2 regions of the Paenibacillus sp. DRB1-1 genome follow, and region 2 is predicted to be linked to the other one. Evidence: predicted binding sites of a transcription regulator. Region 2 holds the regulator's gene; the other holds the start of a gene.

Region 1 (16,567 bases), 200 kb from region 2:
CCGCCACCTACAACGATCATTTCCGGGTTCAGCAGGCTGATCACATTCGTCAAAGCCATCGCCATATGCACTAGTGCAGGCTCTATAATCATCCGTGCTTCTACATCCCCTTCGGACGCCGCTTGCAATACATGTCTAGCCCCTACCTCGTCCCTGTTTCCTCCTGCTAGCCGGATCATGTGTGTACCTGGTATGCCAGAGGCGAGTGCTGATTTTACACTGCGCGTTATCGCCGTACCCGATGTTAAAGATTCGAACACACCGAACTCATCCGTCCCCTTCTGTTTTGCTGCTTGCCGTGCCTGTTCCTCGCCTGCAATCCAATAAGCCATTTCACCTGCTCCGCCTGCGGCTCCCTTATACATCTCTCCATTTAAAATAAGGCCACAACCGATACCTGTTCCCACCGTTATCATCATCACATGCCGTAATCCCTGAGCTGCCCCTAACCATTGTTCTCCCAAAGCAGCCATATTCACATCATTATCCAGCATCAAGCGACCACTGTATCGGTGTGCAACAATAGATCGTATACTTTCATGCGCATTACCACCATGCGTACTGTCGCCATGTATACGATCTTGAACACTCCACGGGATTGCCGGGGCGTGGGTAATCGTTCCGCTATCGTTATCTACCACACCGGGGAAACCGATGCCTATGCCTTTTAACTGTGCCAGCGACAAACCTTCCTGTTTTAGACAATGTTCCAGCTCCTCGAATAAACTCTCAAAGAAAAAATGGGCATCCTTCGTATGAATCGTTGGAAATTTATGCCTCACCACTACTTGCTGTTCCGCTGTACCGATACAGATCAGCGTCTTCGTCCCGCCAACATCAATGCCTGCGGCCCAGCCGGAAGCCTTCGGCTCATCCCTGTGTTGCTTTTGTACATACATGTCCGCCATAGCCATCCTCCGTCATTCCGGTTCGCCATCATGCCTGCCAATACATCGGCTGTTGACGCCCTGTAGGTTCAAGATATGGACATAAGTATCGCATTTGAACACCTGTGCCGCAATAAACTAAATTCCGCCCCATAAACTGACGCGCTTTACTCCCCCTTTTAATGAAAAACAAAAAAGGCGAGCGCCTATAGCGCTCCCCCTGTTAATGAATCCTCCGGTTTTAATCTCAGCTTGCGATAATCTCCCGGCGTTACGCCGACTACCCGCTTAAATACCCGCCCAAAGGTAATCGAATTGGCATAACCAACCTGAGTCGCAATATGTTGAACTGTTTCGGTCGTATTACACAGCATTTGCTGGGCATGATTCATACGGAGCCGAGTCAAAAAATCGACGAATTTCATAGCAAATTCTGTTTTAAATAGATGACTAGCATATTTAGGTGACACATCAAAACGTTCACTCAAATGATTTAACGATAAATCCGGATTCGTATAGTGCTCTTCAATATATTGCTTCATTTCGCTAACCATAGCCCGGTAGCTTTTGGTTTCACTGGCGGCAACATAAGTCCGATACACAGTGGTCATGTGCTCTAACATCAGCGCATGCATCACAGCCAATGAAGAAGCAGACTCGACCTCACATTTCCATCTTTCTCCTTCCGGCCCGTTAAAATACCGATCCAGCGCCCCTGATACATCCTTCATCTCACGCATTTCCCGTTCAAGCAGCTCTTGCATCCACTGCATTACCGTTAAAATATCTCCATCCTTCATCTTGTCTGTTTCCATCGCTTCAAATAGTCCTTCCAGCTGTACACGCCAATCGTGGCTCGCCAGCCGAAAAGAACGAATCGTCTCCGAAATCAGCGGCAAATATGAGTATAATGGAATGTCATTGGCCTGCGGAACCTGATCACTGGTCACAATATCACGCACTCCCAGCGTTAACCGGTACCGTAGGGCAGAAATGGCGGACCGATAAGAATCCTGAATATGCTCTAACTCGTGAATCTGGCCGCCTATCCCAATCGTGAGCTGTACACCCAGATGCCCATGCAGCCACTCACAGCCTGTTTGTGCCATTTCTTGCAGCTTCACACTCAGTAAGCCTTCCCCATCACCTACCTCTTTCCGCAATAAAATGGAGATTCTTTCGCGACTCATCCATTCTGCCCAGCCCTGCCATCCATAGGTAGCTGCTAGTTCCTGCACCACACCAAGCAACGACAGGCTTAGACGCTGATCTTCGCCCCCATGATCCTCTAAACGCCTGCTACTTGTTGGTGTGCCGTCTGCTGTCTGTGGCAGATCCAGATCGTGTAGCTCTACCACCATGACAGCATAGACCAGAGTAACACCTCTCTTCCCGCCATCCGCAAAAGGAGAAAGATCATTCAGCCGAAGCTCTACCGTTTCGGTGCCTGTACCTTCCATAAGATCAAGAAACAGCTGCCGCCGCCGAATGAGTATATTCGCATGCTCCTGCTGTTCATAATCGATCGTTTGCCGAATCAGACTTTGCAACGCATGATCAATCATCCACAGCTCGTCCTTGTTGTTTTCCTCACCCGGACGGCTGGGCAGTTGTTGAATACGCTGCATCATCAGCTGAATTGGCCTGTAATTTCTGCGGGTCACATAAATAATGTAGATCACCGCTAATATAACAACAGCCAATCCAACTACAATCCAGACGTAAGAGATAACAGACACCCACTCGAACAACTGTCCGGCACGAATACCACTTTCAAAACTCCATCCCAGCCGGGGGGACATCAGATGAGTCAGTTGCTGCCCATCCTCTGCTTTTACAGCATCTTCTGTACCGGATGCAGCTGGATAAATAGTTTGACCGCTAGCATCATTAATCACCAGATAGGAAACTGTCGGATTCGTCATTTGACCAATCATTTGCTGCAATGGATACACACCGATATTGATTACCAGCAGCCCTTGTCCTCCAAAAGGCAACGGGAGGCGCTTATGCATCGAAATCACACGTTCTGACGTATGTGTTCCCGGCTCCGTCCATTCCCGCACAGGTGACCACTGCCGATCCTCCGACCGAAGAGCCTGCTCAATATACGGATAATCACCGAATGTCAAAGCATCCTGAAGTCCACTTCTCGTTAACACCGTGTGATCCTTCGTTCGATAAATATAAACGGAATGTACCAGTTCATGATTATCCTTAAGCGCGCGTAGGCTTCCAACTAGCCCATACAGCATCGTGCTGCCACTTTGCGCCTGCCCATTCAGAAAAGAACCATAGCTCTTGTTCGTCTCCGCCTCGCTTAATACGTCCATTTCTACCTTTGTCAGCGACTTCTCCACACTGTCCATTACAAATCCGGTTGTAATCCGATTCGCCTTTCCAGTTTCATTGCGCGATATTTCGTTTACAATCAGGAAGGATAAAAAAATGAGGATCGACACCGTTAACATAAAAATCGGGAAATAGGAAAAAAGCAATCTCCTGTACCAGCTCTTTCGCATCATGTCCTCCCCCCTGCCGCCTAATGCTTTCATGCCCCTCTCTATAGGGATCGTCAACACTAAGCATACTCGTGATGTCAGTTTTAATACGGCTTTGATTATACTTTGAACCTATTCTACCAAAATTAGATGCTAAATAGATAGATTTCTTACAAATGATCTGTTATCACTTAAGTCGAAAGACCTCTTTTGTCATGTATATTAACATTATGAAAACGCTCTACATATCATAAAAATAAATTTATATTATAAAAAAAGCCTATCCATCATCTACTTAAAGACGGATAAGCTTTTACTGCTGTCTAACCTTGTATCCAATTGACCAATGAATGTACTGTCAATGTACCCGGCGCAGCTGCCACAAATGCTGATGAACCGTTGCGCAAGGCCAAGAATTCCACTGTTTTAGGAATACCGGGAGCCAGATCCAGATGGTTGTCGCTGAAAATACCTTCCTGCTCTGCCGATAGCCACACGTGTCTGGCAAGTACATCCGAACACAGCATGAATCTGCTGCCTCCGCTTCCCTGAATCTCTGTCACTTCAATTTTTGCCTGCGGTAAATCCATCTCTTTTGTGTCTGCAAAATAAATTTCACCAGAGGCCACCTGTTCACCATTTTGCGTCAGACGCGCGACCAGCATATGCTCCGCCCGGTTCAGGCCGCTCAGCCATTTGTCGATAGGCAGTATATGTACAATTCCTGCACCGCCTGCTGGTTGCTTTACCTTAACATTCTCTTCACGAATAGCCTGGCTGCTACGGATATGCAAAAGCGTCAGCCGCAACGTACCTGATATCGGTTCCAGTGTATCGTTGACCAGATGCAGTGCCTTATTCCCCTGTTTTGTATCTGTTGCACTCAACAGCACATCGGCAAAGCTGCGCTTAGCCGTATATTGGAGCGCCTTCCAACGACCAAAATAGTCCATACTCGACCAGGAGGCAACGGGCCAGCAATCATTCATTTGCCAGTATAATGTTCCCATGCAATAGGGCTTGTGACGACGATGCGCCTCTATAGCTGCTTTCATTGCTTCTGCCTGTAAAATTTGGCTCATGGGAAGAAAACTTGTAAAATCCTTTGGCTCTCGCATGTACCGCCCCATATATTCTTTAATCAGACGATTGCCCGCATCGTTCTTCTGATGTGCCAGCATCACCGCAGATTCCAGCTCCAAATCCTTCTCTTCCGCATAAGTACGAACGGACTTGTATTCAGGAAAGGACTGAAAACCATATTCACTCATAAAACGGCCCACATGTACATGGTAATTCTCAAACGGCTCAGACGCGTGCCATACACCCCAATAATGAATATCACCTGCAGTTGAAGACCGATGGGCATGCTGGTTCCGATCTCTCGTCAGGTCAATCAGCGGGGAGGAGGGCCAATATGCTGTCTGCGCAGACCAGGTGTGCACCGCTTCCGGTAGAATCCGATGAAAGAGCGTTTCATAATCATCCCACAGGCGCTCCCGTTGCTCAGGTATGTAGTCCTTTTTCCAGCCCCAGCCTCCGTTCTCTTCATAATGCGCCCATGCAGAATCGATCTCATTGTTGCCGCACCATAAGGCAATGCAGGGATGATGACGCAGCCGCTTGATATTGTCCTCGGCTTCCTGTGCAACATTGTCCATAAATTCCTCATCCCCTGGGTACATGCTACAGGCGAACATAAAATCTTGCCACACGAGCAAACCGTATTCATCACAAAGCTCATAAAATACGTCTTGTTCATAAATACCGCCACCCCACACCCGCAACATATTCATATTCGAGGTTGCTGCACTGGCAATTTCATACCGATATCGTTCCATCGTAACTTCAGTGACAAAGCTGTCATTCGGAATATGGTTAGCCCCTTTTGCAAACACTGGAATTCCGTTCAGCTCAAAATAAAAGCTCTCTCCTGCTGCATCCCGTTCACGTACAAGACGGATGGAACGCAGCCCCGTTTTTACTGATTTTTCCGCGATTACAGCTCCTTGTTCTTGTTCCACCAATTCGGCCACAAACGTATATAGATGCGGCTCCCCCAGCCCACGGCACCACCACAGCTTCGGCTTCTCCAGCTCCAGCTCCAGCTCCACCGTCTGCTTCCCCTTCAGCAGCCGAACTGGCTTGGACCACACCTTCCCGTCAGCGGAAATACGCAACTCGGCATCTCTAATCTCATCTGCATTTTCGATCTCTACCACTGCCATGAGTTTAGCCCCTACCGAGTTCACCTCGTCCTGTCGAATAAACAAGTCTCTCACGATCAGACCAGACCACGCTTCGATCCGGACCTCTCTCCAGATACCGCTCGTCACCAGCCTCGGTCCCCAATCCCAACCATAGTGGTAGGGAGCCTTACGTGCGAAAACGCTTACCTTTTTGTCGGACAAACCACCTATCTCGGACTGATCATTGGGTGCAGGGAGTCCATATCCTAAGCTTTCCAGCTTGGGTACATCTTCAGCAATCGGAGAACGAAAATTGATTTCCAGCCGATTTTCCCCTTGCTGAACAAATGCCTTCACATCCTGTCTCCATACCCGAAACATATTATTGGCTGACAAGACCGATTGACCATTCACTTTTACATCCGCGTAAGTGTCCAGACCTTCCAACATCAACTCTACACATTGACATTGAAGCTGATCTGCATTTATCTCAAAATGGGCTTCATATATCCAATCCTGCTTATCAATCCACTGTACCTCCATCTCGTTCATACCGATAAACGGATCAGGAATTTTGCCATGTCGTAAAAGATCGGTATGCACACAACCCGGCACTTTCGCGCTGAGCCACTCATCACTTTGTGCTTCCCTAAACCTCCAGCCATCCAACCCTATCACATTAACCATCGTCACAAGCCTCCCTATAAGCATGATTGGGAACATCTGGATTTGTCAGTAACATAACAAAAATAACATTAAGCTAACAAAGTAGTCAATTGTTTTTTTGAACAAATGACAAAATACAAAATAAAAGTCGCCCTCTGCCCCTAAACAGGCTAAAAGCGACCTCCTTCGTCTTCACGGTGTATGGTGTCAAACACGTATCTGGACATTAACTATATGTGATTGTGCTGATGGAACGCTCACGGTCATCATTTTCCCGACTGATCCGGGGTGCATGAACTTCCCTTACGAATAGCTCAGCATGTAGCAACTTTTTCTCGACAGGCGAGTCCGGGTTCGTTATACGCCACAACAACTGGTCCACTGCACGCATTCCCAGCAATTCCTTATCCACTCTCACCGTGGCATAAATCGGCATTTGTTCATTCGTATCGTCAAACCCAGTCACTCCGCAACGCCTTGGAACGTCAATCCCCTTTTCTTTCAGCACATCCACGACCTGCGCAGCAGTCACATCATTAGCACATACAAAAACCTCAGGCAGTTCGTCCTCAGACAACTTGTCCATTTCCTCAGCAAGCGCCTGCGCTCCTCCGTGAAGAAGGGCTTTATTCTGCCGCAATTCTACTCCGCTCATTTCCAGTGTGGAACGACAAGCTTCCCAGCGTTCGTAGAAACTGTGAGCGTCATCAATATGACCCACAAACTGAAAGCGGGTATAGCCCCTGCACAGCAAATCCTTCATTAATTCACTCATGCATGTGCGATTATCTGTAAACACCGTATCACTTAAAAATGCAGAATCCCAATGATCTACCATAACGACCGGAATACCCATCCGATAAATGTTCAGCAACAACGAAGTTGAAATCGTCCCTACTGTGATAATCCCTTTAATCGCCTCCGGGTTCAGTAGAGAAAACGTATCTTCAGTCGAGGGCTCCGTTAACGTGATCATATCCATACCCTTACGGTTCAGACGCTCGGAAATCCCTTCAAATACAGGCCCCCAGTACCTGGATTCCCTGTTCTGGTACCTAATATTCGGAAATAACACTAGCACGGTACCCGACCATTCTCTGGGATCTGTGTCCCGAGGCTCTACCCCTGTCATTTTGGGATGACTGCGAAAATAGCCCATCTGGGCAGCAAGCTTGACCAGAACCGCCCTTGTTTCTTCACTTACACCGGGTTTGCCTGACAGTGCACGCGAAACAGCGAACTTTGAAACGCCCGCCGCATCCGCAATTTCTTGCAACGTTACTTTTCCACGCATCTTCTCACCCAACCCTATTCGGAATCTTTTTCTACCTTAACCTTTCTAATACACGGGTGTACCTATAAACTGGTACCATCGTAGCATACTTTGTTTTAGATCATCAAATGATAGATTTGTACAAATCCACACCCTCCACCAAAATATGTTTGCTTAATAAAAAAACAAACCGCATAACAAACAATTATAAATAACTTGACGCGAGGTTTTTTATTTCCTACAATTTACTATTGAAAGCACTTACATTGTGTAAATCATACTTATTAAGGGGGATTTGCAAATGTTCATGAACAGGTCGGTACGTCAGAGCTCCATCCTGCTCCTGTCTTTGCTGCTGCTCGTTACAACGGGCTGTGCGAACGGAACAGGCAGTAAGGCAGAAAAGGAAGATCCTAATGACACCAGCCCTATTACATTTACTTTCTTTGGCGGTGATTCCAGCTCTAACTGGAACAACATGAAGGATGCTGTCGGGCAGGAAATTATCAAGAAAACGGGCGTTACGCTAAATGCTGAACATGCTGTCAATGGCCGAGGCGAGGAAAAGTTTGCTTTAATGGCAGCGAGCGGAGAGTATCCAGATCTCGTGTACCCCAAATCAGACATTGGCAAGCTGGTTGATGCCGGGGCACTCATTGACCTAACCGACCTCATTGACAAATACGGTCCTAACATTAAGAAAGTGTATGGAGACTATTTTAATCGTATTAAATATAGTAGTGAAGATCCAGCCATCTACACGATCCCGACCAATTTGGGTGTGGATCACATCGCGTTTGATGCACAAGCCGGCTTCGAAATCCAGCATCAGGCACTTAAGAAGCTTGGATATCCTAAAATCCGCACCGTTCAAGATTTTGAAAAAGCACTTAAAGATTATGTCGCCAAATACCCTACCACCAATGGCCAGCGAACCATCCCCCTATCACTTGATGCCGAAGACTGGAAAATTCAAATTACAGTGACTAACCCGGCTGTTACTGCTACAGGTGGACCCGACGATGGCGAATATTATATTGATCCTAAAACACACAAAGCCATTCTTCACTACAAGCGCCCAGAAGAACGTGAATATTTCCGCTGGTTGAACCATATGTACAATGAAGGACTGTTGGATAAGGATACTTTTGTGCAAAAAAGTGATCAGTATAAGTCCAAAATCGCCGCAGGCCGTGTCATCGGACTCATTGATCAGGAATGGAACTATCAAGATGCCGAAAATGCGCTCAAGGCAGCAGGTAAGGATGAATTCACTTACGCCCATTTTCCAGTCACTTTAAATGAGAAATACGAGGATCATTCCCTCCAGCCCATTGGCTTCGATACCGCATCCGGGATCGGAATTACAACCTCATGTGAAAATCCGGTGCGAGCTATCAAGTTTCTGGATTTTCTGGCCTCCGACGAAGGACAAATTTTACGCAATTGGGGAATTGAAGGCCAGCATTACAACGTAGAGAACGGCAAACGAGTCATTCCGGCGGATGTGCAACAACGTAAAAACACCGATAATGCTTCTTTTAGCAGAGAGTCAGGAATCGGTTTGTACTGGATATGGGGACCACATTACGGCGATAGCGTAAAGGACCCTTCTGGCAACTATTACACAACCAATTATCCGGAGATGATTACCGAAAATTATAGTCAAGCCGAAAAAGAGTCCCTTCAGGCATACAAAGCCCATACGTGGAAAGACCTGTTCCCGAACGAAAAGGATTTTCCGGTAAAAGAGTGGGGGGCTGCCTACAACATGCCCGTTCCGACTAATACGAATTACAATGTTATTTATCAGAAGTCACAGGACATTGTACGCAAACGGATTCCTGAGGCCGTACTCGCCAAGCCAGATCAGTTCGACGCTGTGTATGACCGCATGCTCCAAGAGCTGGATCAGGCGGGTGTGCCAAAAGCTGAAGAAATCTACACTGGCCTAATCCAAAATCGCCTGAAACTGTGGTACGGTGAAAAATAGGGTTTGCTTTTTAATGAAATATTATAGGGCTGACAGACAATGCTGTTCAGCCCCTCTACATTAACTTTTACATTAAACATTCTGTTTGGTTTCTTTTCCTTTCCAAGAATTACTTTTCCCTGAAACACGATTGACGTAAAACAATAAAATGATAGGAATCAACGCAATCCCGCCACACATCACCCAAGATATTTGAATAGGTGTTTGATCGGAAGACAAATCCGTAAAATTACGACTGATGATACCTGTCACGATTAAACCTACGCACATGCCTAATTGTGAAATCGCAGAATCCAGAGATAGTAGTGTAGAACGATACTCATTAGAGATTCTTTTGTTCAGAAAAATTTGTTTGGCAACCGTATACATGCCGCGCCCAATTTCATAGATTAAAAAGGTAAGCAGTACAGGATAAAATGTGTTGAACGCACCGGCTAAAAAGAGCCATATCCCAATCATACCGCAAGCATACATGAGTATATGTACATCTCTGTATCGTGCTCCTAGCTTTCGAACCAGGTAACTTCCCAAAGTCATACATAGTGAATACCCTGCCTTGATAAACCCCATAATCCAAATCCCTTGTTCAGAAAGGCCAACCAGACGTGGCTGTTGAAATGTATTCCCCGCCGAGTTCGAAAAGCTGATAAATAAGCCAATCATAAACACAATCCAGATAGACTTATTTTCAAAACCGATACGGACACTTTCTCCGATAATCGTTTTAATACGGGTAGTAGACGTCTTTCGATGAGCAATGTTCTCCTCATCCATATAAAAGAAACATAGAAAAATGCATACAATAATAGATAAAATACTGGCCGCCCATGGAAGTGAATAGTTAAAAGTTGCGAGGAAGGCTCCCAACAGACCACAAATAAATCCCGAAATATACTGTATACTGTTAGAGGTTGTAAAAAGAACTTCCATGGGCTTATCACTATTTTCCACAACCCATGATTCCAACGAACCTGATTGTAAACATATAGCCAGACCCCCAAAGACTTGCGCAAACACAAGCACCCCGATATGATCTGTCCAAACGAACAACACACTATAGAGTAGAAAACAACAAAGTCCCAAAATAACAGAAATTTTTCTTCCATACTTATCTGCAATAGCCCCTGTGGGTATCTCAAACAAAAAAATACTTACAAAGAATACAACTAGTAAGAAGTTTGCACTCTGCAAAGAAAGTCCTTTAGCTAATAGAAAAAGGATAAGCGTAGTCCCCGTGATTTCACTCATAAAAAATTGAAGAAAGCTGACAGAGTAAAATAGCTTATGAGGTTGCACTCTTAGGATTCCGTCGTTTGCTCTGCAGCCTCATATTCACTTCGCAAAATCCCCATCTGAATAATGTCATAGTATCGCCCTTGCCTGAATAGCTTTTCCCGCAGCCACCCTTCCTCCTTGAAGCCGCATGCCAAATAGCAACGGTATGCACGTTCATTGAACGCATAGACCTCTAGCTCCAACCGATTCAGGTTCAGAGCATGAAATGCAAATTTCTGTATTAGGCGAATTGCTTCCCGACCGTAGCCTTTGCCCAGGTCACCGTCACGTCCGATCACAATTCCAAGGGTGGCGTGCCGATTCACCCAGTTAATTTTAAATAAGTCCAGTTGTCCGATATAGTCCAGTGTGTCTTTATGCGCAATGACAAAACCTTTGATCTCGGGGTTGCCGTCAATCATCATCTGTACAAAGGATTCGCTATTCACCTGTGAATGCGGATAAATAAACACGTCGCTTAAACCACGTGTGATTTCCGGGTCATTGACCCATTTTCGGATAGCTGGTATATCTTCTTGACGGTATTCTCTCAATACTATTCGTTTTCCAATGATATGCGGCATCGTAATCTTCCCTCCAATTATGTATTTGTTTTGGCAATACTACTCCCTGCCAACACCTTTACGCTTCCATTACTCTCACAAACTCCAGAAAACGTGTACCTTTATAATGAAGCTCCCCACGATCCCCGATCACAATCATACCAAAGTCTGTATCCTTCACCTCCAGCTCCATACGCTCACCCCCGTCAAACTCAAAGGTGATATAATAATATGTCGAAGCTGAAAAATCGCCTGATCCCCCACGCACTCTCGTCCGTTTATCCACAACCTTACATGAACGTTGTACCCGTTCGGCTGCTTGATTGGACAGGCCCGCTCCTATCGTTTTGACAATTCCCATAATCATTACAATAGCAATGAGTCCAAATACGATAAAAAAGATCATATTAAACGATTGAAATTCCATAAAATCATTTCCCATCTGCTTCATCCTTTCTACAGTAAAATGTAAATTTTCCATTCTATTGCCCATTGACAAATCGTACATCTTCACCCTCAAAAACTCCAATACTTTTTTAACATACTTACGAAAAAAAAGTTCTTTCGCTCTTTTCCGTACCCCGCTTGGACTTATACCCGATCTGGGTCCGCTGATCCCCTCTAGACCGATTGACAAAACTATATATAGATATAAAATAGAGAATGTACTCTAAATATAGTGTAAAAAACGTATTTATGCCCGATATCTTGAAGATACAGGTATGAAAATACATGTAAATATAGAGTCAAAAATTTTAAATGGCACAGCCAGCAAGGGATTCCAGCTATGATGGATCTCGGGCAATGCCGTTTTCTTTTTTCGTTAATTGTTTAAGGAGGTTGCATACCATGCTGATTGCATATGATTCCAAGACCGGCAATGTAAAAAGATTTATAAACAAGCTCAAGCTTCCAGCGGTTCAGATTGAGGAGCAAATGACTATAGAAGAACCTTACGTACTTATTACATATACAACCGGGTTTGGGCAGATACCTGAGAGGGTATCTTCCTTTTTGAAAAAAAATGCACAAAACCTTGTTGGTGTAGCTGCAAGCGGCAACCGTAACTGGGGTGAGAAATTTGCCAAAAGTGCGGATTTGATTGCCGACCACTATAATGTCCCCGTAATTAGTAAATTTGAATTATCTGGAACGTTCGGAGATGTAGAGCGTTTTAAACAGGAGGTGAGCCGAGTTGCGGCATATTGAATTGAACAACATGTTGATGAAACGCGATACAGACGGCTTTTTCCAATTGGAAAAGGACCAAGAGGCTGTAGCAGAATTTATGAAGGAAGTTCAGGAACGGAGTTTGAAGTTTGCTGACACAGCCGCTCAAGTGCTGTATATGATTGAGAATGATTATTACGAAAATTTCTATAACAGCTACACGGCTGACGAAATTAATGATATTTTCCATATCACTCATAGCTATAATTTTAAATTTCCTTCCTATATGGCAGCATCGAAGTTTTATACTGACTATGCAATGAAGAGTAACGACCGTAAAGTCTATCTGGAACATTACCCTGACCGGGTTGCTGCTGTCGCGCTGCATTTAGGACGCGGTAACGCCGATACGGCACGCCTGTTGTCCCGCTCGATGATGGAGCAACGTCTCCAGCCAGCGACACCAACCTTCCTGAATGCAGGCAAAAGCCGCCGTGGGGAATTGGTATCCTGCTTCCTGCTCGAAATGGACGACTCCCTGAACTCAATCAACTATGTGCTGAACACTTGCATGCAGTTGTCCAAAATTGGCGGCGGTGTTGCCGTTAACCTGTCGAAGCTGCGGGCACGCGGTGAAGCAATTAAGGGTGTAGAAGGCGCAGCAAAAGGCATTATGCCTGTGCTGAAGCTGATGGAAGACGGCTTCTCCTATGCGGATCAAATGGGTCAACGTAAAGGCTCTGGGGCAGCCTATTACAACATTTTCGGATGGGACGTGCTTGAGTTCCTGGATAGCAAAAAAATCAATGCCGACGAAAGAGTACGTCTCAAGACCCTTTCTATTGGATTGCTGGTGCCAAACCGCTTTTACAAGCTGGCTCAAGATAATGAACCGCTGCATGTATTTGCTCCTTATAGTGTGTTCAAGGCCTATGGCACGCATCTGGACGACATGGATTTGGATGAAATGTACGATACGCTCCTCGCCGACGATCGGGTGAAGAAAAAAATAGCGATGAGCGCACGTGACATGCTGACGAAAATTGCCATGATCCAGTTGGAGTCTGGTTATCCATATATCATGAACAAAAGTAATGCGAATCAGGCGCATGCTCTTAAAAACGTGGGCCAAGTCAAGATGTCGAACCTATGCACGGAAATCTTCCAGTTGCAGGAAACTTCCGAAATTACAGATTACGGCCAACAGGATACCATCCGTCGGGACGTGAGCTGTAATCTGGCTTCTCTGAACATTGTCAATGTGATGGAACATGGTAAAATCCGCGAATCCGTTCATGAGGGTATGATTGCGCTCACCTCGGTCAGCGATATGACCCAAGTAGCTAATGCACCAGGTGTTGCGAAAGCGAACCGTGAAATGCACTCCGTTGGTCTAGGTGTCATGAACCTGCACGGCTACCTGGCCAAGAATAAAATTGCGTATGAAAGCAATGAAGCGAAAGACTTTGTTCGTACCTTCTTCATGACGATGAACTATCATTCCATCGAAAAAAGTATGGAAATCGCGAAAGCAGCTGGACAAAGCTTTTATGGATTTGAGGAATCGGATTATGCGACAGGCGTATATTTTGAGCGATACCTGAACACAGATTATCGTCCGACAACTGCACGTGTGCAAGAGCTGTTCAAAGACATCTATATTCCGACTTCAGCGGACTGGGACAAATTAAAAACAGATGTGATGAAAATTGGCCTGTACCACGCCTATCGTATGGCGATTGCGCCGACTGCCAGCATTTCGTACATTCAAAATGCAACATCCAGCGTCATGCCGATTGTGGAGCAGATTGAAACCCGTACCTATGCCAATTCGACGACCTACTATCCAATGCCTTATTTGCAAAAGGATAACGTGTTCTTCTATAAATCCGCTTATCAAATGGATCAGTTCAAAGTGCTTGATCTGATTGCAGAAATTCAGCCGCACGTGGATCAAGGAATTTCGACCGTGCTTCATGTGAACAGTGACGTGACTACGCGTCAGTTAGCACGTTGTTATCTGTACGCTGCACACAAGGGACTTAAATCGTTATACTACACACGCACCAAAAAGCTGTCTGTGGAAGAGTGCCTCACCTGCTCCATCTAAAAGCATAAATGGTAACAAGCTGTAGTATAAAAATTAGATTTTGAATAGATTTCTATGCTTTGCATTAGAAGCTGTATCCAGCGTGTGGTTCAGACCTTTACGGGACTGGACAAGACCCTCGCGGATACAGCTTCCGTATGTCAAGCATACGATGATTCGCCTGCACTATTTCAATGTGTGTTTCCAGGGAATCTCGCAAGCTGAAGGGAGAATGCTAACAATGACAGGTATACAAGCTGTAAACTGGAATCGCTCGGATGATGATTTCACACTGATGTTCTGGAACCAGAACATTATGCAATTTTGGACGGATGATGAAATCCCGTTGTCTGACGATAAAATGTCCTGGGTAACCCTCAGTGATATCGAAAAAGAAGCCTACATGAAGGTGCTGGGCGGATTGACGCTACTGGATACCATTCAAGGCGGCGTGGGTATGCCGCAAATTATGGAGCATGTGGACGGACTGCAACGCAAAGCCGTACTAAGCTTTATGGCGATGATGGAACAAATTCATGCCAAGTCGTACAGTAGCATCTTTACAACGCTAGCTTCCACGGAAGAAATTGACGGTGTATTCCGCTGGGTGGAAGAAAATCCACATCTCCAAACCAAGGCAGAAACCATTCGTCAGTATTATATGAATATCCACACACCCAAAGACCTGTATCTCGCGATGGCAGCGTCGGTGCTGTTAGAAAGCTATTTATTTTATAGCGGCTTCTTCTACCCTCTTTATCTGGCGGGCCAGGGCAAGCTGACATGCAGTGGAGAAATTATCGATTTGATCCTACGGGATGAAAGTATTCACGGTGTGTACGTAGGTGTACTGGCACAGGAGATTTATGCAGAATTGGCCGAGGAAGAACAACGTGATCTTTACCAGACGCTGGTAGGCTTGCTCCGCTACTTGCACAATAACGAGGAACAATACACCGAGCAAATTTACACTCCTATTGGACTCGTAGACGATGTGAAAGTCTTTTTGCGCTACAACGCCAACAAGGCCATGATGAACTTGGGCTTTGATCCACTGTTTGAAGAAGAAGAAGTTAATCCCATTGTATTCAACGGCATCAGCACCCACACTAAGCAGCATGATTTCTTTTCTAAAAAAGGAAACGGCTATGTGCGGGCGATGAATGTAGAGCCGCTGACAGATGATGATTTTAATTTTGGCGTATAAGCACAAATACATGAAATTAATTTAGCAAGGTGATCTATGAAGAGCCATCCGCATGCAGATGGCTCAGACTGTAAAAACATAGGGTTTCAGAACTTGTCCCTAATTTCTGAAACCCTATTGCCTAAAGAAAGTAGATAGTTTACATATTTCAGGATTTTGCAAAATTCGATTCCAGTCGCTCCGAAGTGCAAGATATAGACGAACTAAACCATTTCGATCTATATCTTGTTCATTGAAAGTCGCTTATGGGATTTTTGCAAAATCCTCATTTATATTCGTTCGCTTATATAAAACTGGTATTGCCGCTGCTATAAGGATCATACCCATAAAAGCGGGTGCGGCATGACCAAGTGACACATAGATTTGACCCCCAATGATAGGCCCAATCATTCTTGCTAAAGCCTGAAAAGATTGACTACCTCCTTGAATCCTTCCTTGCTCACTAGAATCGACAGACTTGGAGAGCATCCCATTGAATGAAGGCCCAAAGATCGAATCACCAAAACCAAATATAAACATTCCAGCGATAAAAAGAGGATAGAATGAGAACAAAGTAGATAGCGCAATAAGACTGTAGCCTATAATCTCCGAAACCATTCCAAGAATGGCTATCTGTTTATCATTAAGTTTTATCAAAAGCTTTGGCATGATGAAACCTTGTGAAATGATGTCTTGGAAGCCCATAATTGAAAACATAAGTCCTATTAGTGCAGGCTTCCAACCGAAGGTATCCATTGTAAATTGTGAAAAAACG
Region 2 (16,567 bases):
ACATCCATCGCGAAAAGCTAATGAAGTTGTAAACTACATTACATCTATACTCCAACCCAAAAAAGTATCGTATACCTATCAGACAATTTACGATATGGAGTGGATGTAATGTTACAACGTAAAGGTGCTCGCAAAGGAACAGATATTCCTAAGGATGTGCTTCGGCTACTACAGCAGGGGCGGCTTGAGACGGTGAATCTCACCGAATGGCTGGCTGTCGATCATGTTGTACTATTGCAATATACTCTTGATGAATTTGGCTTGCAGCGATCATCCGATGTCTTCATGACCGAATTGAATCAGCTGAAGGAAAAGAAGATCATGAAAATGATACCCGCAATCGCGCGAGCGTGGCTTCATGTGTTTGAGCAACAAGCGATAGAAGAACGTATTCGCATCTTTGATGCGATGGCCTCCCATCTTTCAGACAGCATTCGCTGCTGGGCGGCCTACATCATCGGGGTTGATCCCCGTTTAAGTATAGAGGAAAAATTGGCTGGCATTCGCCCCTTTGCAGCGGATTCCCATTTCGGTGTACGTGAAATGGCCTGGATGGCCGTGAGAGAATCCATATCCTTGCAACTGCTTGAAGGGCTTGCCCTGTTAGACAGTTGGGTGCGAGATGAGGATGCTAACATACGTCGTTTTGCCATTGAACTAATCCGGCCACAAGGCGTTTGGGCCAAGCAAATCCCTGAACTAAAAGAACATCCCGAGCTGGCTCTTCCTCTCTTGGAGGCTGTTCAGTCCGATCCGGCCAAATATGTCCAGGACTCCGTTGGTAATTGGTTGAATGACGCCAGCAAAACCAACCCAGAATGGGTTCTTCAAGTTTGTAATGCTTGGCTGATGATTTCGGATACCAAAGAAACGAAGCGAATAGTAACCCGGGCCCAAAGAAGCTTGAACAAAGAGAAATAATTGGAAGACCCCTCCCCATCCAATCCATATCTAGAATATTCACATAAACTATAATATTTATCTGGAATATTAGGAATGGAGGAATTCCTATGTCTATTATTCGAATCTATCTGGAGGCAGACAGTATCGTATCTGGAAACATTGCTATCACAACAAGTATCAATGTCACTCCAGTGGTTAATCGTTACACAGCTATTGTCGTGCTTGGTAATATATTAGGTGGAGTGACCACTATCCCGGCACAAAGTTTTACGAATGATAGTGGTACTTCAGTCGCGGCAAACAGTCTTGTTGTTCCGACCAGTAGTGGATACTACAATGTATTTGTAAATGGGACGTTGCAGCGAGGCGGCTTAACAACGCTTTCTGCTACAAATCTAATTATAAATACAGGCCTGATTGTTGGTGCAACAGTAGTCGTTGAGGTTGTTAATTTCAACTCTAGTGCTTCCTCAACCTCTGTCAACAATGTCACAGTAACGACTACCATAAGCGACTGAGAGAAAACCTTCGTAAAATTACTATAAAAAAACCGCCAAACACAGGGTTTCCCCTCGTCTTTAGCGGTTTATTTCTCTTTGAACCTCGAATATTTAAATCTTGAAGTTCTCCACAAGCACCTGAAGCTTCTCGGCCAGTGATGAGAGGAGCGCTGCGGAGGATTCCACTTCTTGCATGGCAGCAAGCTGTTGCTCCGAAGAGGCGGACAGGGACTCTGCCCCTTTAGCCGTATGGTTAGAGACCATTACGGTATTCTGAATGGCTTCAACGAGCCCTTCAGAGATCAGCGCCAGATCCCGAACTGTGGCTGATATTTGCTCGCTTTGGGAAGACATGTCGGAGATGGAGACTTCAATCTCAGAGAAGGAGCGCCCGGCTGATACGATCAACTCCTTGCCCTGCATCATTTCGTCCGTGGAACGCTTCATAGTTTCTCCTGCTTTGTCCATTTGGGCGATAATCAGACTGATCAGCTCGCTGATTTGTGTGGCAGAATTGGCAGAACGTTCGGCCAGTTTGCGGACAGAGCCAGCGACAACGGCAAAGCCCTGACCTTCTTCTCCGGCGCGCGCAGCTTCTATCGCTGCATTCAAAGACAGCAAGTTGGTCTCCTCGGCGATGCTGGCAATGGTGCCAACAATGTTCTCAATCTCCTTGGAGTGGCTGCCAAGCGTATGAATAATGCTTGAGAGATCGCCGATGCTTTCGCTGACAACTCCCATTTGGGAGGTGGTGGAATCCATCGATTCCCGGCCAAGGCGTGCTTTCTGGACATTATCCGCGGCCTTGTTCATTGCGATGTCCGCATTGCCAGCAATATCGCTGATGAAGCGGGACATATCCTGAATAGCTTTATAGCTTCCTTCCAGGTTTTGCAGTTGGGTATGCGCCCCATCAGCCAACTCAATCGTAACATTCGCGCTATGCTCTCCAGCACGGTTCGTTGCCTGTGCGCTGGCAGACAGCTCTTGAGAGGAAGAAGCGACCAGCATAGAGGTGTCATTGACCTGAGTAATCAGGTTGCGCAGGTTCATGGTCATATCATTGAAGTCGCGGGCCAGCGTCCCGATTTCATCCTTGTTTTTGAAGAGAAGCGGTTCATGGGTAAGGTCGCCCTTGGTAATGGTGTTCACAGAGGCTGACAGCTTGGTAAGCGGACTTACCATATGGCGAATCAACAGGTAAACAACAAGGATAGCCACGATGAAAATGGAGCCGCCAATAATAAAGGGCTGAACAATAATATCCAACGTCCGTTCCTGAATTAACGAGCCGTCAAAATTGATGGCCATCAGTGCAACAATGGGCTTGGTGGGATCATGGTCCTGATAAATGGGGCCGTATCCAGTTTTGAGCGTGGTTCCTTCATATGTATAAACCTTGGAATATGCTGAATGCTTCATGGTGGTTATCATTTCTTTGTCTTCGTCTGTGAAGTAAAAGGAATCGCCAGCTTGATAGCCTCTTTGCTTGAAGTTGGCATCGGCGGCCAAAATTTTTCCATCCAAAGAGATAATAAAGGCCTCCTTAAAAATAGGCTTATGTGCTACAATCCAGCCGATCCGGTCTTCAATAGCAGCAAGTTTGCTGTTATCTCCACTGACTAGAGCCGATATATCCGCAGGATCTATAAGGCCAGTCGTAATATTGGCGCAACCCACCAGCTCGATCCCAGCAGCTTCATCCACTTGATGATAAGCAGTACGATATCCGAAGTATCCAATGGAGGAGCCTACGAGAAGCAGTATGATGAGCATCATCCAGGTTAATTTTGTTGCCAGCTTCATTATTTGAACCACCAATCCTGACTCTAATAAATTTTTGTGACTATCCGTTTTCACTGCTACGATTATAGCCTATCAACACTTACTATAATATGGCATTCCAGTGTCGGAAGATGTCGTTTTTTGTGAGAATAGTCACTGTTTTTTGTAAATGGGGACGTTGCAGCGAACGGCAGTCATTAATGACGGCGTGGTGAGGACTACAATAAGCGACTGAGGTGAGTATCTCTGTTGAATTACGACAAAAAAACTGCTAAACACAGAGGTTTACCCTCGTTTTCAGCAGTTTTTTGTCTATGAATCAAGTGTTCCATCGGTAACGTATTTTCGATTTTATAGCTGTATTCAGCTTTATTTTTTGTGGGCTAATAAGAGATTAACTATGGTATCCAGCTGAAGCTCCAATGAATAAGGGTCTTCCATCACAAACTCATCCCCTTTATCGCTGAATGAACCGTACATATAAACCTGTCCTTTTTTTACAGCCGGAAGGCCTTTCCATAGCTCACTATGCAGAATCTGATTAGCCCCTTCATCTTCTGAACCGTATACAAAGATGTGATCTCCCATATACTCGGGTAAAACCTCAAGCGAAATATTTTCAAATCCTTCTTTCATGTTCAATGCCTTCTTGGTAGGTGGCAGCTTTAGCATCTGATAAATGGTCGGACTTCCGTAATTGCCGCCTTTCGCTGCCAAAACGTATATCGATTTATTGGCGACTTGTACAATTGAAACCGTCTCTCCATCTTTAACGATACCTTGAATTTTCGTTCTAGCCTCTGCAGCTTTCTTCTCATATTCAGTAATCCACTGCTCGGCTTCTTTCTGCTTGCCAAAGATTTCGCTAATTCTGCGGAATTTATCCAGCGGTCCCGCTGTAGATTCTCCCTCCCAATACGGCAGGAACACGGTCGTTCCTACCTTTTGGTAGCTATCGATGTTCTTTTCGATTGAACCGATAATTAAATCCGGTTGCAGAACGGTCAGTTCCTCCAAATCCATAGGAAATTCACCGAGATCCTTGATTCCGGCCAACTTCTCTTTGGGATATCCCGATTGATCAATCCAAGCCTCATTCAGCATAAAGCTTCTGACCCCCACCGGAATAATCCCCAGCTTCAAAAGATGACCCATATACTGATCCGATGCGACTCGTTTCGGGTTTGCAGGTACTTCCACATCGCCTTTTAATGTCTTAACCGTTCTTGTCTGTGCTTGCACTGCCGCTTGTCCATCGCTGTTGGATGTTGTCGCTGTATGATTAGCCTTCGTTTGCGAGCTTCCGTTTGTATTCGTCGAAGCCGAGCAAGCTCCCAGCATCAATGATAAACACAGCATAATCATCATGGCCGTTATTTTAACTCTTCCGTGCATAAACAAATCTCCTTCCGCGTTATACCGATATTGATAATCAATATCAGTATAACGTGCGAAAGATGTCCGCTGAAGGGCATATTTAAGCATCGTTTGGGGCATATCCTGATCTTGCTTCCAGGCATGATGCTCCCGCTCCTTTTTGAATCGTACGGGAGATAGTCCCTTATATTTCTTGAAGCTGCGACTTAAAGAATGGGCATCTGGATATCCCACACGCTCTGCGATCTCCTGCAAAGTGGCGTCCGTCTGCATGAGCAGTTCTGCCGCTCGATCTGCTCTTACTTGGCCCAAATAATGAATCGGACTGGTATGCATTTTATTTTTGAACAACCTGGATAAATGTCCAGTACTGCATTCTAGCTCCTCCGCAATGGACTCAAGTGCCATAGGCCGACTAAAATGCTCACGAATATAGGCTACAGCCTGCGATACCAGGTCGGGCTTAAGAGGCTCAATGCCCTGCCGATACAACTGCTGCAACAACTCATATACAAATTGTTGAAATAAGGCTTTGACATGCAGTTTGCCCAGTTCGGAAGCTTCACGCCATTCTTGCTCCAACAGCTTCACTTTATCGTACAATGGCAGTGGGTAACGAGGTGCGAAAGCATACTGGTTCTGAAAAGGATTTTCCTTTTCCAGCAATTGTGCAATCTCTTTGCGGCTAGGCAGGGTCAACGTTACTTTGTACAAAATGATGTAATATTCAAGCCCCTCTTCCGCCAGGATACTCAGGCACATTCCTTTTCCGCCATGCAGTACATGGAAACGCTCTACTCTGTGAATACTGTCATCCAACCGTACCCGTGCGTTTCCACGCACGGCATACAAGAACGCACTGGCAGGAATTCGATAGGTTCGTAGCTCCTCCCCTTTTTCGATCTTCTTATGACGAACATCCATCACCTGTATAAAAACATGATTCCACAGCAAAATGTGATCATTCAACTTCATTGCTTTTGTTCAGCCCCCGATCCAAACCATCCACGTACCTGCTCAAACTCATATTCAAACTATAATATATTATAGTTGATAATTATTCTCACAGGCAATGAAGTGATTTCATACGGAGCCTCTACTTTGGACGGTCCATTTTTCTAACCGCATTCTCCGCAGCCTCCATGATTACTTCTCCCAATGTAGGATGGGGATGAATGGTTAGAGCTAAGTCTTCTACGGTTGCTCCCATCTCGATAGTCAGAGCAAGCTCGGAAATGAGTGTTGAAGCTTCGACGCCGACGATTTGCGCCCCCAGTACGATCCCCGACCCCTGCTTTGCTACGATTTTGATGTAGCCCTCTGCTGCCCTTAGCGCCAATGCTCTGCCGTTAATTGCAAAGGAAGCCCTGCCAATGACAATCGGTAAGGCTTTTTCCTTTGCTTCTGTTTCACTTAGGCCAACACTAGCCAGCTCTGGTTCAGAAAAGACAACCAACGGCATCGCTTTATAATCCACTTTAGCAGCTTGACCTGCAATCGCTTCTGCCGCAATCTTCGCTTCATAGGAAGCCTTATGGGCAAGGGCTGGACCCTCGGTAATATCTCCAATGGCAAAAATATGCGGAATAGCCGTTCTACACTGCTCGTCTGTCTCGATCAACCCGCTGCTCGTCAGTGGCAAGCCAATGTGCTCCAATCCTAATCTGCCATCCGTATTCGGTTTTCTGCCTACAGTAACTAATACAAACTCAGCGGTGACATGATGCTGCTCTTGATCTTTTGAATAATGCAGCGTAATAGTATCCGTGTTCTGCACGACTTTTTCGGCTATCGCCCCGGTTACGATGCTTACACCATCTGTTTTCAATTGCTTAACAACAGGGGCCACAAGGTCCGTCTCAAATCCCGGCAGCACCCGCTCCCCTCCCTCCAGGATCGTTACCTTTGTTCCAAATTTGGCATACATTTGTCCAAGCTCAATGCCAATATATCCACCACCTATCACGATCAGGCTGGACGGAACCGCTGGAAGCGAAAGCGCCTCTGTAGAGGACAAAATACGTCCGCCAAACGGAAATGCTTTCAGCTCGATTGGACGGGAGCCGGTTGCCAATATGGCATACTTAAAGGATATCGTTTGTTCCGCTCCATTTTGATTGATGATGGCTGTATGCCCATCAACCAAGCTTGCCTCCCCTTCCAGAATGCTCACACCTGCCGTTTTCATTAAAAAGCCGACTCCGCCTGCCTGCTTATTCACAATCCCCTGTTTGAAAGCCTGAGCATTCACGAATGACACCGCTGCATCTGCCTGATTTACCTGCCTGAGTATCTCATAGCGATGTGCTTCGGCAATCAAAGCTTTGGATGGAATGCAGCCCACATGCGTGCACACTCCACCTAGCTGACTGCGTTCAACAATCGCCGTTTTCATTCCAAGCTGAGAAGAACGCAATGCCGCCACATAACCTCCTGGCCCTGATCCAATGACCAGTGTTTCTACAGATTCAAGCTTGCTCATAACTAATACCTCCTGTTAAAATGGCATGATTTAAAATATGATGATTGTAATATATTATAGTCATCATATTTTAAAAGCGTCAATAGTCTTGATCAGCCTTTCTGAAGTTGTCGTTATAGGAAGACAAATTGACACGTTTTATTATGATGATTATAATATTTTGAAGTTAGCATTATGAACCCGTGGAGTGATTACAATGCCTTATCCAAAAGGCCATAAGATGAAAGTGCGGAGTAAGATCGTTGAAAGTGCTGCCCAGGCTTTCCGCGCCAACGGTATTCACGATGTAAGTGTTCCCTTTATTATGAAAGGGGCCGGATTAACTCACGGCGGGTTTTATTCACACTTTGATAACAAAGGACAGCTAGTCGCAGAAGCCTGTCGCTATGCCGTCAGCGATACCCTCGCACTGCTTCAGGAGGCCATTGACCAAGAAAAGCAAGCTCCCAAAATCAATGTTGTCATCGACTACTATTTAAGCACCCATCACCGCGATCGAACCGAAATAGGCTGTATTATTCCTGCCCTTTCCGTAGAAATAGCCCGTTCTTCCGAAGAAATCCGGCAGATATTCACGCAGGAGTTGGAAAGAATGATTACGTTTATCTCCAATTTGGCGGGAATGGATCTATCCAAGAGTAGCGCATTGTTCAGTAGTATGGTTGGTTCTCTTGTGCTTGCACGTTCTGTTAATGATCCTAAACTGAGTGACAGCCTTCTCTCGGCAGGCAAACAGTATGCCAAAGCACTGGTTAATAGTTGAATGTAAGTATGTTTTACGTATGCAAAAAATCCGCTAAACACCAAGAAATCCTTGATGCTTAGCGGATTTTTCCTAAGAATCTAAACTCAAAACGGAGGTAACGATTTGTCAGAGATTCGAGGTCTCCACCTGCCAAATCTCCGTTATGTTCCAAATCGTTTGCGGTACCCGCATTTTCGGCATAACTCTTCTACCGCTTCTCTCTTAGAGAACCCGAAGTACAGACGGTTTGCACGCTCCCCTTCCACAATGTCGGAAAAAGATTGCTCATGCACGTTACCTAAATTAATGACACCTTCTCCATCCAGACAGCAAGGGACCACCGTTCCATCCACCAATACCGCCGCTTGGCTACGGAGTGCATGGCAAAAGCCTTTTCCGTCATCTTCGGGGGCACTGAGGCTTGGCCATTCAAATTCATGGTCTTGATTCAAATAAACGTTTGGTGCGATTTTGACCCCACTGCCCGGTATCACCTTTTCCTCAATCCGATAGTCCAGTCCAAACTCTTGCTCCAGTCGTTCAAGTGTTTCCCGGTTGCGCTGACGCTGCACATTAGTCAAATTATCTTCAGTCAAGTTCCAGAGACGGAACGAAATAATGACATTGTGTTTCACCGCTTCTCTTACAAACGTGAAAATATTACCCAAATATCCTTCTCGATCGACGGAGCCTTCATGCCCGTCAAAACTGTGGAGAGAGAAGTTCATCTGACGCAGCGCTGGTTGCCCAAGCAGCTTATGTCCGGTCTTCGGCAGCAAGGTACCATTGGTGGTTATATTGACCTTCAAGCCTTTCTCATGAGCACTTTCCAGCAAAAGATCAATTTTCGGATGGAGCAACGGCTCTCCTTTTACATGCAAATAGATGTAATCCGTGTGTGGTTTGACCTGATCAAGCACATTTCGAAAGACTTCCGGATCAATAAATTTTTTGACACGCTGTGTTTGAGGACAAAAACTGCATGCGAGATTGCAAATGCTCGTTATCTCAATATATACCTTTTTAAAAGTTTTCAACATGATTTCCCCATTCTAACCTTCATCCGGAGCATCTTGTTTATGCTCACTAATCTTATGATTATAACGGGTTATCACCGACAGGTAAACTCTTCAGTCTCTCCCTTGGTGTGGGCATCAAATGCTCGACACATACGCCTATCCAAGATTTGATTTGATATTTTCTATTGACCCTAGGTCTGACCTAAGGTTTATAGTGGAGTTATTCAACTATCAGTAAGGAGTCCTGCCATTGAAAGAACATATTACGATCAGCCAGCTTGCTCAGCTCATGAATGTGTCTGTACATCAACTGCGTTATTTTGAAGAAAAGGGAGTCCTGTATCCATCACATACAGAAGAAAATCAATATCGAATGTACGGTCTTCATGAGATTTATCAGCTTTCGCATATTTTATTATTACGCAAATTAAATGTCCCTGTCGGTCAGATTCAAGAATGTATGACTTCCTATGCTGCCGATGACTATAACCAGCTTTTAGAGCATTCGTTGCAGAAGGTACAGGCTGAAATAGCTAACTTGAAGATGCATGAACAGTTTATTCACAAAGTGTTAGAAGAACATAATAATCGGACCCAGCAGGACGATGAGTATCAGGTCAAACGATTAGGTCCCCGTCATTTAAAGCTATGGTTTGCATTGGAGAATGGTCAAGAGCTCACTGCCGGAAACCTATTTGAACACCGCCCTGCCCCACCTCGATTATTTGAAAATGACCTGCATTACTTGTCTGATGCTGGACAGGCGAAGCTATGTTATGAAACGGCGGATGTGGCTGACTATATTCTGGAAGAGGGCAACTATCTTTATAAGCATCTTTCCGTCATTGAAGAACCGGAGATTGATTATGAAATTAAACAAATGGAACGATATGTAGCTCATCACCAATATAACTGCCAAAGCAAGATTGTTCTAGTAGAAAAATCTTATCTTTCGATGTTCGACAATAACAAGCTGCAATACGAAATTCAGGTTAAAGTAGAATAAATCTTGGAGGGCGTTAAATGAGTGCAAAATCCTTTGACATTGTTGCATACCAGAAACAAGACCATGAAGCTGTTTGCAGTCTTTTAGTCGAATCGTTTAAAGCAAAATTCCAATCTCTTGTTACACTGGAGGATCAAGATATACCGAAGTTGTTAATGCAGGTTTGGGTTCAAAATCCTTATTCTTCATCTATGAAACAATTTGTAGCCAAAGAGAACGAAGATGTTGTCGGTGTTCTTTCCCTCAAATGGAAGGCCCCCTCCTCTTCACTTCCTGAAACAAATTCCATTTCTTTAGCTCCGCTCCTAAAACAGTTTGGTTGCTTCAATGTATTTAAATTTTTGACAGGTATGCATGCGCTGGAGTATACCCCCGCTGCAAATGAGTGTTACATTGATCATTTGGCGATTCGTTCAAGTCATCGTAACCAGGGAATAGGACGCCGTCTTCTAGCTTTCGCACAGCAATTTACGGTTGAATCTGGGTTTCATGCATTGACGCTTCATGTAGCGCATAAGAACCAAGGGGCTATCCGTTTGTATCACAAACTGGCGTTTGAAGTAGAACAATCCAAATATAATGGGTTACGGCATTTTTGGTTCAAGGAGCCTGTATGGAATCTGATGAGTTGGAAAGAGAACCTGCATTCGAGGAGAGAACATCGTTGAAAAAAACATTCAAGCTTACTTTTGGTATTGCGGCAGCTCTGGCTGTTGCCTTGATACTAATTGTTCTATATCAAAATTCCTATAAGATGACAGAAGAAAAAATACAAATTAAGACACCTAAAGGGCTGTTAACAGGTACATTAGCTTTGCCTAAGAACTACTCGGGAAAGGTTGGATTGGTTGTTTTTATCCATGGGGATGGTCCTATTAATGACACATATGATGATGGATACAAACCACTGTGGGAAAAGTTCGCTTCCAAGGGTTATGCCTCCCTGTCACTGAATAAGCCCGGTATTAACAGCGCTCCTGGCAATTGGCTCGACCAAAGCATGGAGGACCGTGCACAGGAGATCCGATATGCAATAGACTGGGCAAGAAGCTTACCGATGATTGATAAGCAAAAAATCGGCCTATGGGGAGCCAGTCAAGCAGGATGGGTCATTCCAAAGATCGTTAAAGAGGAGCATGATATTGCATTCAGCATCCTTGTATCGCCTGCCGTGAACTGGATTTCCCAAGGACAATTTAATACCAGAAAAGAAATGGAACAAGAAGGAGCTACTCCGCAAGAAATTCAAAAGACATTGAATTACGATCAAGAAATTCTACAGTTACTGAAAAAACATGCTTCTTATGAAGAATATCTAGGCATAGCCGATCCTGACGATATGATTTCCAAAGAAAGATGGAGCTTTATAGGCAACAATTTTCTGTCTGATTCCACCGAAGAATTAAGTCACTTCCATTCTCCTGTACTCTTGGTTCTGGCTGGCAAAGATATTAATGTTGATGTAAAGGGTACCGAGCGAGTCTATCGCCAGAAAATACCTCCAGAACTGCTGTCCGTGATTCATTTACCTGAAGCCGACCATTCCATGATGGATGAAAAAATCGCGCGTTCAAAATCTCTAACTTTCTTAACAGCCGTATTCGCCCCAAGAAAATTGGTGAATGACGAGTACCTGGAAATCCTTGCTGATTATGTCAGTCAGCGTTAAACAATGATGTTCTTTTTTGCCATACTTCTTTTGAATATGCTAATGAAAACCCAATCGAAAGATAAAAGGGCTGATCAGAACCCACAAAAATTCTTTCTACACCTTTGTCCTTGACTCTTTTTATGGCTTCATAAATAACGGCTTTTCCAAGCCCCATTTTTCTATACTTAGGTATTGTTCCTACAGGCTCCAGTATTCCTATTTTATTTAGCTCGTCGTACCAAAGAGTAGTGAAAGAAGCCACTTCATTGTTTTGATCCAGAATGACTACATCCAATTCCGGTATATAATCAGGCGCATTTCTCAATGAAATATAACATCGTTCAGCGACATTATGATCTGGATAATCGCCCTTAAAATATCCAAATGCTCTTCCATGAGCAAACCCTTTTTCAAAATCCCCCACTTCATTCGCATCCGAAATTCTAAACCCTTTTGGTAGTTCCACCTTTACATCATGGGGTACATTCATATAGGACGTCGTTTCTTTCCCATTCTGCAAGATATAACTTCTTTTTTTCAAAAGCTCCTTAAGTTGTTCTCCATCCTCGTTTACAATTAAATCTATAGTGGTTACGCCCTCATTGTGTAAAGCTAATTTCATTTCAGCATAATCTATTAATTCATTTAGAAATTCATTTGAAAAATCTAGATCTGCAAGCTGGAAATGGGCTTCACCTGTGTCACCTTCTCCTTCCGGGTGAACAACAGCAACAATTTCTTTATGCTCATCCTCCCAAATCCCAACAGTCTCAGGCCACATTTCAAATTTATTGTGCATGATTTGTCCCCAATACCTACAAAAATTCCATCGATCTATAAACCAATTTTTGAGGTCAGGGCTACTTTTCAGGGAGTGTTTCAAAAAATCTCTAATCCTTAAAAAGTCATGTGTTTCAAATTTTTTCTGAGTATACTTCATTATTTACCTCCTGCTCTTCTGCAATGACCTTATTGTAAAGATTCTGGAAGTTTAGATATATGCCAAGTTCTTTTATCAAATGTTTGTAACATTATTCTTATAAGAAGACAACAAAAACCCACAGATCATCTCTGCGGGCACATTTTTTATTTTTTTGAATATACGATTTTCTTAATGCGGTCTACAGACAGTCCGTATTGTTCTGAGAGTTCGTCAATGGACACCCTCTCGCTGAATCTTGCACGTATCTCTTCGTTCCGAATGAGATAATAAAGGGCTGCGCCTGAGCTTTCTCCCCATCTCCGACGCTCACTTGGACGACTCGGGATATAAATGAGTTCTCCTTGTATATACCGCTGAACTTCCTTAAGCAAATCATCAGGAAGTAGATCAGTTGCCTTCAAATAATTCATGTAGGGCTCGCTCCTTAAAATAAATTTTACATTTTAAGGGCAAAGCCTGCGTCTGCCAATAACTAATCCTTACAGGCGAAATATATTCGCTCCATACCAAGCTTCGCCTTGTTTATTCCGCAGGCTTTGCATGGAGCAGATTGAGTACGAAATCAATGATACGATACATCGTTCCCCCTCCTTTTAGACATCACATTGGTTTTCACTTAGCTCAGTTCAATGATTAGGAACTCAACTCATGTTATTGTAAAATACGAACTGCGATGAAACAACGATTAAAGTTACACTCGTGAACAATGGGTTTCTATCCCAATCGACGTCTATTTCCTGTAGGGTCCGGTTTATGTGCAGTCAGTTACGCGCTCATTCAACCCATAACTGTTCTCGGTTAGACTGGGAATAGATCTATAAACAACAAAAAAACGGCATCTCTGCCGTTTTTTCTAAAAGGATGGACTCTCAGGGACTCGAACCCTGGACCAATTGATTAAGAGTCAACTGCTCTACCAACTGAGCTAAGAGTCCATAATAAAAGTTTGGTGGAGCCTAGGGGGATCGAACCCCTGACCTCATCGCTGCCAGCGATGCGCTCTCCCAGCTGAGCTAAGGCCCCATCATAAGTAAATTAATCAACGTTTCAAGCGACTTCTATATCATATAAAATTTTTATTCCTGTGTCAATACTTTTATAAAAAAAATATAATCATCTTCTCACCTTGACCCAAGAAAGATACAGTCAGCGATCAGTCGCTGGCTGTATCTTTAGATAACAGTGTTTTCAGTTCCTTCATAAACATATTGATGTCTTTAAACTGACGATAGACGGACGCAAAACGTACGTAGGCGACTTCATCCACTGGGTAAAGCTGTTCCATGACCAGCTCTCCGATCTGCTGGCTATCCACTTCTGTGGCTGCTGTGTTGCGGATAGCGTTCTCCACTTGGGATACGATCATATCCAATTGCTCGACGGATACTGGGCGCTTCTCGCAGGCTCGAATGAGACCGCGCAGCATTTTATCACGACTAAACTCTTCACGGCTGCCGTCTTTTTTGATGACCATGAGTGGGGTTTCCTCCACCATTTCAAAGGTGGTAAAACGCCTGGCACACTGCTCACATTCACGGCGGCGACGGATGGACTTGTTATCATTCGCAGGTCGCGAATCCAACACTTTCGTGCCATTGTAGGCACAATACGGACATTTCATAATCTCACCACTTTCTTTTTCCAATAAATTCCCGAAGATTTTTAGTAATAATTTTGTCAAAACGGATCATAATATGTTTACCACATCGCGAGGAGGTGAACAACAATGGCACAAGGAAACAATGGCAACTCCAACAACCTGGTAGTCAGCAGATCCTCCGGCGCTCTGGAGCAAATGAAATATGAAATCGCTCAAGAGCTGGGTATCAGCATTCCTCAAGATGGATACCAAGGTAACATGACTTCCTATGAGAACGGTTCGATCGGGGGCTACATCACAAAACGCCTCGTAACGATCGCCGAACAACAATTGGCAGGTCAATACCAATAATCGCGGTAATAATGCAGAAATAACAAGAAAAAGTGTATGGACGGGCTGCTAAAAACAGCCTGTCCTGCGCTTTTTTCATTTTAAAGCGAAAAGGCTCATCATGTCATTAACTTGTCATTTAAAAATCATTATAAATTTTCGTGTATTGCCTGTAGTAATAAATGACCCGCTGTACGTAATGTCGTGTCTCACCAAAAGGGATTTGCTTAATGGACTCTTCTTTTCCATCCCACACTCCCTTATCGAGCCACTCTTGAACTTTACCCGGCCCTGCATTGTAAGCAGCTACGATTGCTACAGGATTATCCTGAAACTTCACGGATAGGTTATGCAAATACCAGGTTCCCAGCTCAATATTGGTGCCAGGCTCGTGCTTGACACTGTCCAGCGGAACCTTTTGAATCTGGGCGCTGTCCATAATCCAATTTGCTGTATTCGGCATAATCTGCATCAGGCCTAGTGCACCCTTATGCGATTGCTTGCTGGTTTTAAAATTGGTTTCTACGCGGATAATAGACGCCACCAAAAATGGGTCCACTTCATACGTTTGTGAATACTGCCGAATCTCATCCTTATATTGAATCGGATAGAACCAAGACATCCAATTTGAATTGAGGAACAGAATCAGGACAAACCCGACAAACAAAGTGAGCAGGACTCTTTTCTTTCGCAAAATATTCATGCAAGTCCCTTCCGCTGCCAAAATTGATCAATTTGTCGTTTCGTCTCAGACTGTGTTCCGCTATTATCGATAACGATATCGGCCAAGTTTTTCTTTTGTTCAATATCCATTTGTGCGGACAGCCGAAGTCCAGCTTGCTCCTCCGTCAGACCGTCTCTGAGCATCAGACGCTGGAGCTGAATATCACGTGGTACGTACACAACCATAATTTCCTCGTACAAGCTCTCCAGCCCGGACTCGTACATTAACGGGATATCTGCCAGAACAAGCTTGTCCGGCTGTTCCCGTTCATATGCTTCCATACGCAGTCGCATTTCCTCACGAATAGCAGGATGTGTAATATCGTTAAGTGCCTGCCGCTGAGCAGGGTCTCCGAATACAATCTCACCCAGTTTTTTGCGATGCAGGGTTCCGTCACTGTTCACTATAGCTTGTCCAAAATGCTGTATGACCGCCGCCAGCACCGGATGCCCCGGAAGCATCACTTCCCGGGCAATGGCATCTGCGTCGATCAGCAGCGCACCTTTGGCGACCAAAAGAGCCGACACGGTGCTTTTTCCGGTAGCAATACCTCCGGTTAATCCGATATTCATGCTCTTTCACCTCATAACAGCTTCAATATGCCCATCATAATCAGTAATAATGCCGGCAATACACCCAGCGCCTTCATAAATCGAAATGCTGATAGAAAGAAGCCTGCCTTCATCCCTGCAATCAAAAATGTTCCACTGAATAACGTAATAGCCAGCGCAGTAGACAGTGGCTGAAAACCAAGCATAGCTGCCCCTAATCCCGCTCCGAACGCATCGACCGATAATGCAATACCCAGCCAAACCGCTTCGGTAGCAGATATACTGCCGGAACGGTCCATGTCCGCAGCAGACGGGCTTCGAAGAATCCGAATAACAAGTCCCCATTTGCGGAACTCCAGAGAAAATAGCGTTCGCTCCTGCTGCTCTATAGAAGCTTCTGCCGACAGATCTTTTCTTGAGCTAAGGAAAGACTCTGTATCAGCATCCTCTATACTCTTCTTCTCTCCAAGAACAGATCTGCTCACTGGCTCAGTCTGTTCTGTAAGAAGCAGCCCCCGAGAGGCCTCCGCTGAATCCTCTAGCGAATCCTCTTTGCGGTGCAGAGCTTGAAACAAAGAGTAACAACCGATACAGATCAGGATGACAGCGCCGAAAACGGTTGTATATACAGGAGACAGGACACGAGATAGTAATGCGCCCAATTGCATGGATATGCCAATCACCAAACCTGAACATACAGAGATGATAGCAATCGACAACAGTGGAATTTTCATTTTGCGCAGACCATATGTAACACCGACTCCGAAACTGTCCAAACTTAGCGCAAATGCCAGTAACAGCAGGGCTCCCCAATGATTAGCCACTCCAATTCCCTCCCATTGCGAAGGCAGGGCCTTTTAACAACCGAAACCCTCCGCAGTATTGGTACTTGGAACAATATATGAGAGGGATGGGCTTGGGGTGACTGTGCCTGTTTAGCGCAGAGGTTGG

What was found. The regulator NrdR, encoded in region 2, represses ribonucleotide reductase genes. The targets are predictions, from matches to a motif close to AACACNATATATNGTGTT.
Region 1: the regulator NrdR is predicted to act here: its motif matches at 12,014-12,031, upstream of nrdI (class Ib ribonucleoside-diphosphate reductase assembly flavoprotein NrdI).

What each region holds. Positions count from the first base shown of each region.
Region 1 is NZ_JBODQH010000001.1:478,308-494,874, forward strand. It holds gene ACQW03_RS02105 (ROK family protein) at 1-908, opposite strand, end outside; gene ACQW03_RS02110 (helix-turn-helix domain-containing protein) at 1,094-3,412, opposite strand; gene ACQW03_RS02115 (beta-mannosidase) at 3,712-6,264, opposite strand; gene ACQW03_RS02120 (LacI family DNA-binding transcriptional regulator) at 6,470-7,537, opposite strand; gene ACQW03_RS02125 (ABC transporter substrate-binding protein) at 7,818-9,509, shown strand; gene ACQW03_RS02130 (MFS transporter) at 9,582-10,805, opposite strand; gene ACQW03_RS02135 (GNAT family N-acetyltransferase) at 10,808-11,368, opposite strand; gene ACQW03_RS02140 (DUF2500 domain-containing protein) at 11,427-11,789, opposite strand; gene nrdI (class Ib ribonucleoside-diphosphate reductase assembly flavoprotein NrdI) at 12,197-12,556, shown strand; gene nrdE (class 1b ribonucleoside-diphosphate reductase subunit alpha) at 12,543-14,627, shown strand; gene nrdF (class 1b ribonucleoside-diphosphate reductase subunit beta) at 14,848-15,813, shown strand; gene ACQW03_RS02160 (MFS transporter) at 16,057-16,567, opposite strand, start outside.
Region 2 is NZ_JBODQH010000001.1:673,691-690,257, forward strand. It holds gene ACQW03_RS03035 (Crp/Fnr family transcriptional regulator) at 1-32, shown strand, start outside; gene ACQW03_RS03040 (DNA alkylation repair protein) at 109-921, shown strand; gene ACQW03_RS03045 (DUF4183 domain-containing protein) at 1,011-1,421, shown strand; gene ACQW03_RS03050 (methyl-accepting chemotaxis protein) at 1,515-3,209, opposite strand; gene ACQW03_RS03055 (ABC transporter substrate-binding protein) at 3,558-5,540, opposite strand; gene lpdA (dihydrolipoyl dehydrogenase) at 5,662-7,047, opposite strand; gene ACQW03_RS03065 (TetR/AcrR family transcriptional regulator) at 7,244-7,810, shown strand; gene ACQW03_RS03070 (radical SAM/SPASM domain-containing protein) at 7,954-8,832, opposite strand; gene ACQW03_RS03075 (helix-turn-helix domain-containing protein) at 9,062-9,817, shown strand; gene ACQW03_RS03080 (GNAT family N-acetyltransferase) at 9,835-10,485, shown strand; gene ACQW03_RS03085 (alpha/beta hydrolase family protein) at 10,482-11,486, shown strand; gene ACQW03_RS03090 (GNAT family N-acetyltransferase) at 11,473-12,408, opposite strand; gene ACQW03_RS03095 (CD3324 family protein) at 12,555-12,821, opposite strand; tRNA gene ACQW03_RS03100 (tRNA-Lys) at 13,274-13,346, opposite strand; tRNA gene ACQW03_RS03105 (tRNA-Ala) at 13,359-13,434, opposite strand; gene nrdR (transcriptional regulator NrdR) at 13,565-14,032, opposite strand; gene ACQW03_RS03115 (alpha/beta-type small acid-soluble spore protein) at 14,138-14,362, shown strand; gene ACQW03_RS03120 (lytic transglycosylase domain-containing protein) at 14,481-15,044, opposite strand; gene coaE (dephospho-CoA kinase) at 15,041-15,637, opposite strand; gene ACQW03_RS03130 (MntP/YtaF family protein) at 15,649-16,440, opposite strand; gene mutM (DNA-formamidopyrimidine glycosylase) at 16,552-16,567, opposite strand, start outside.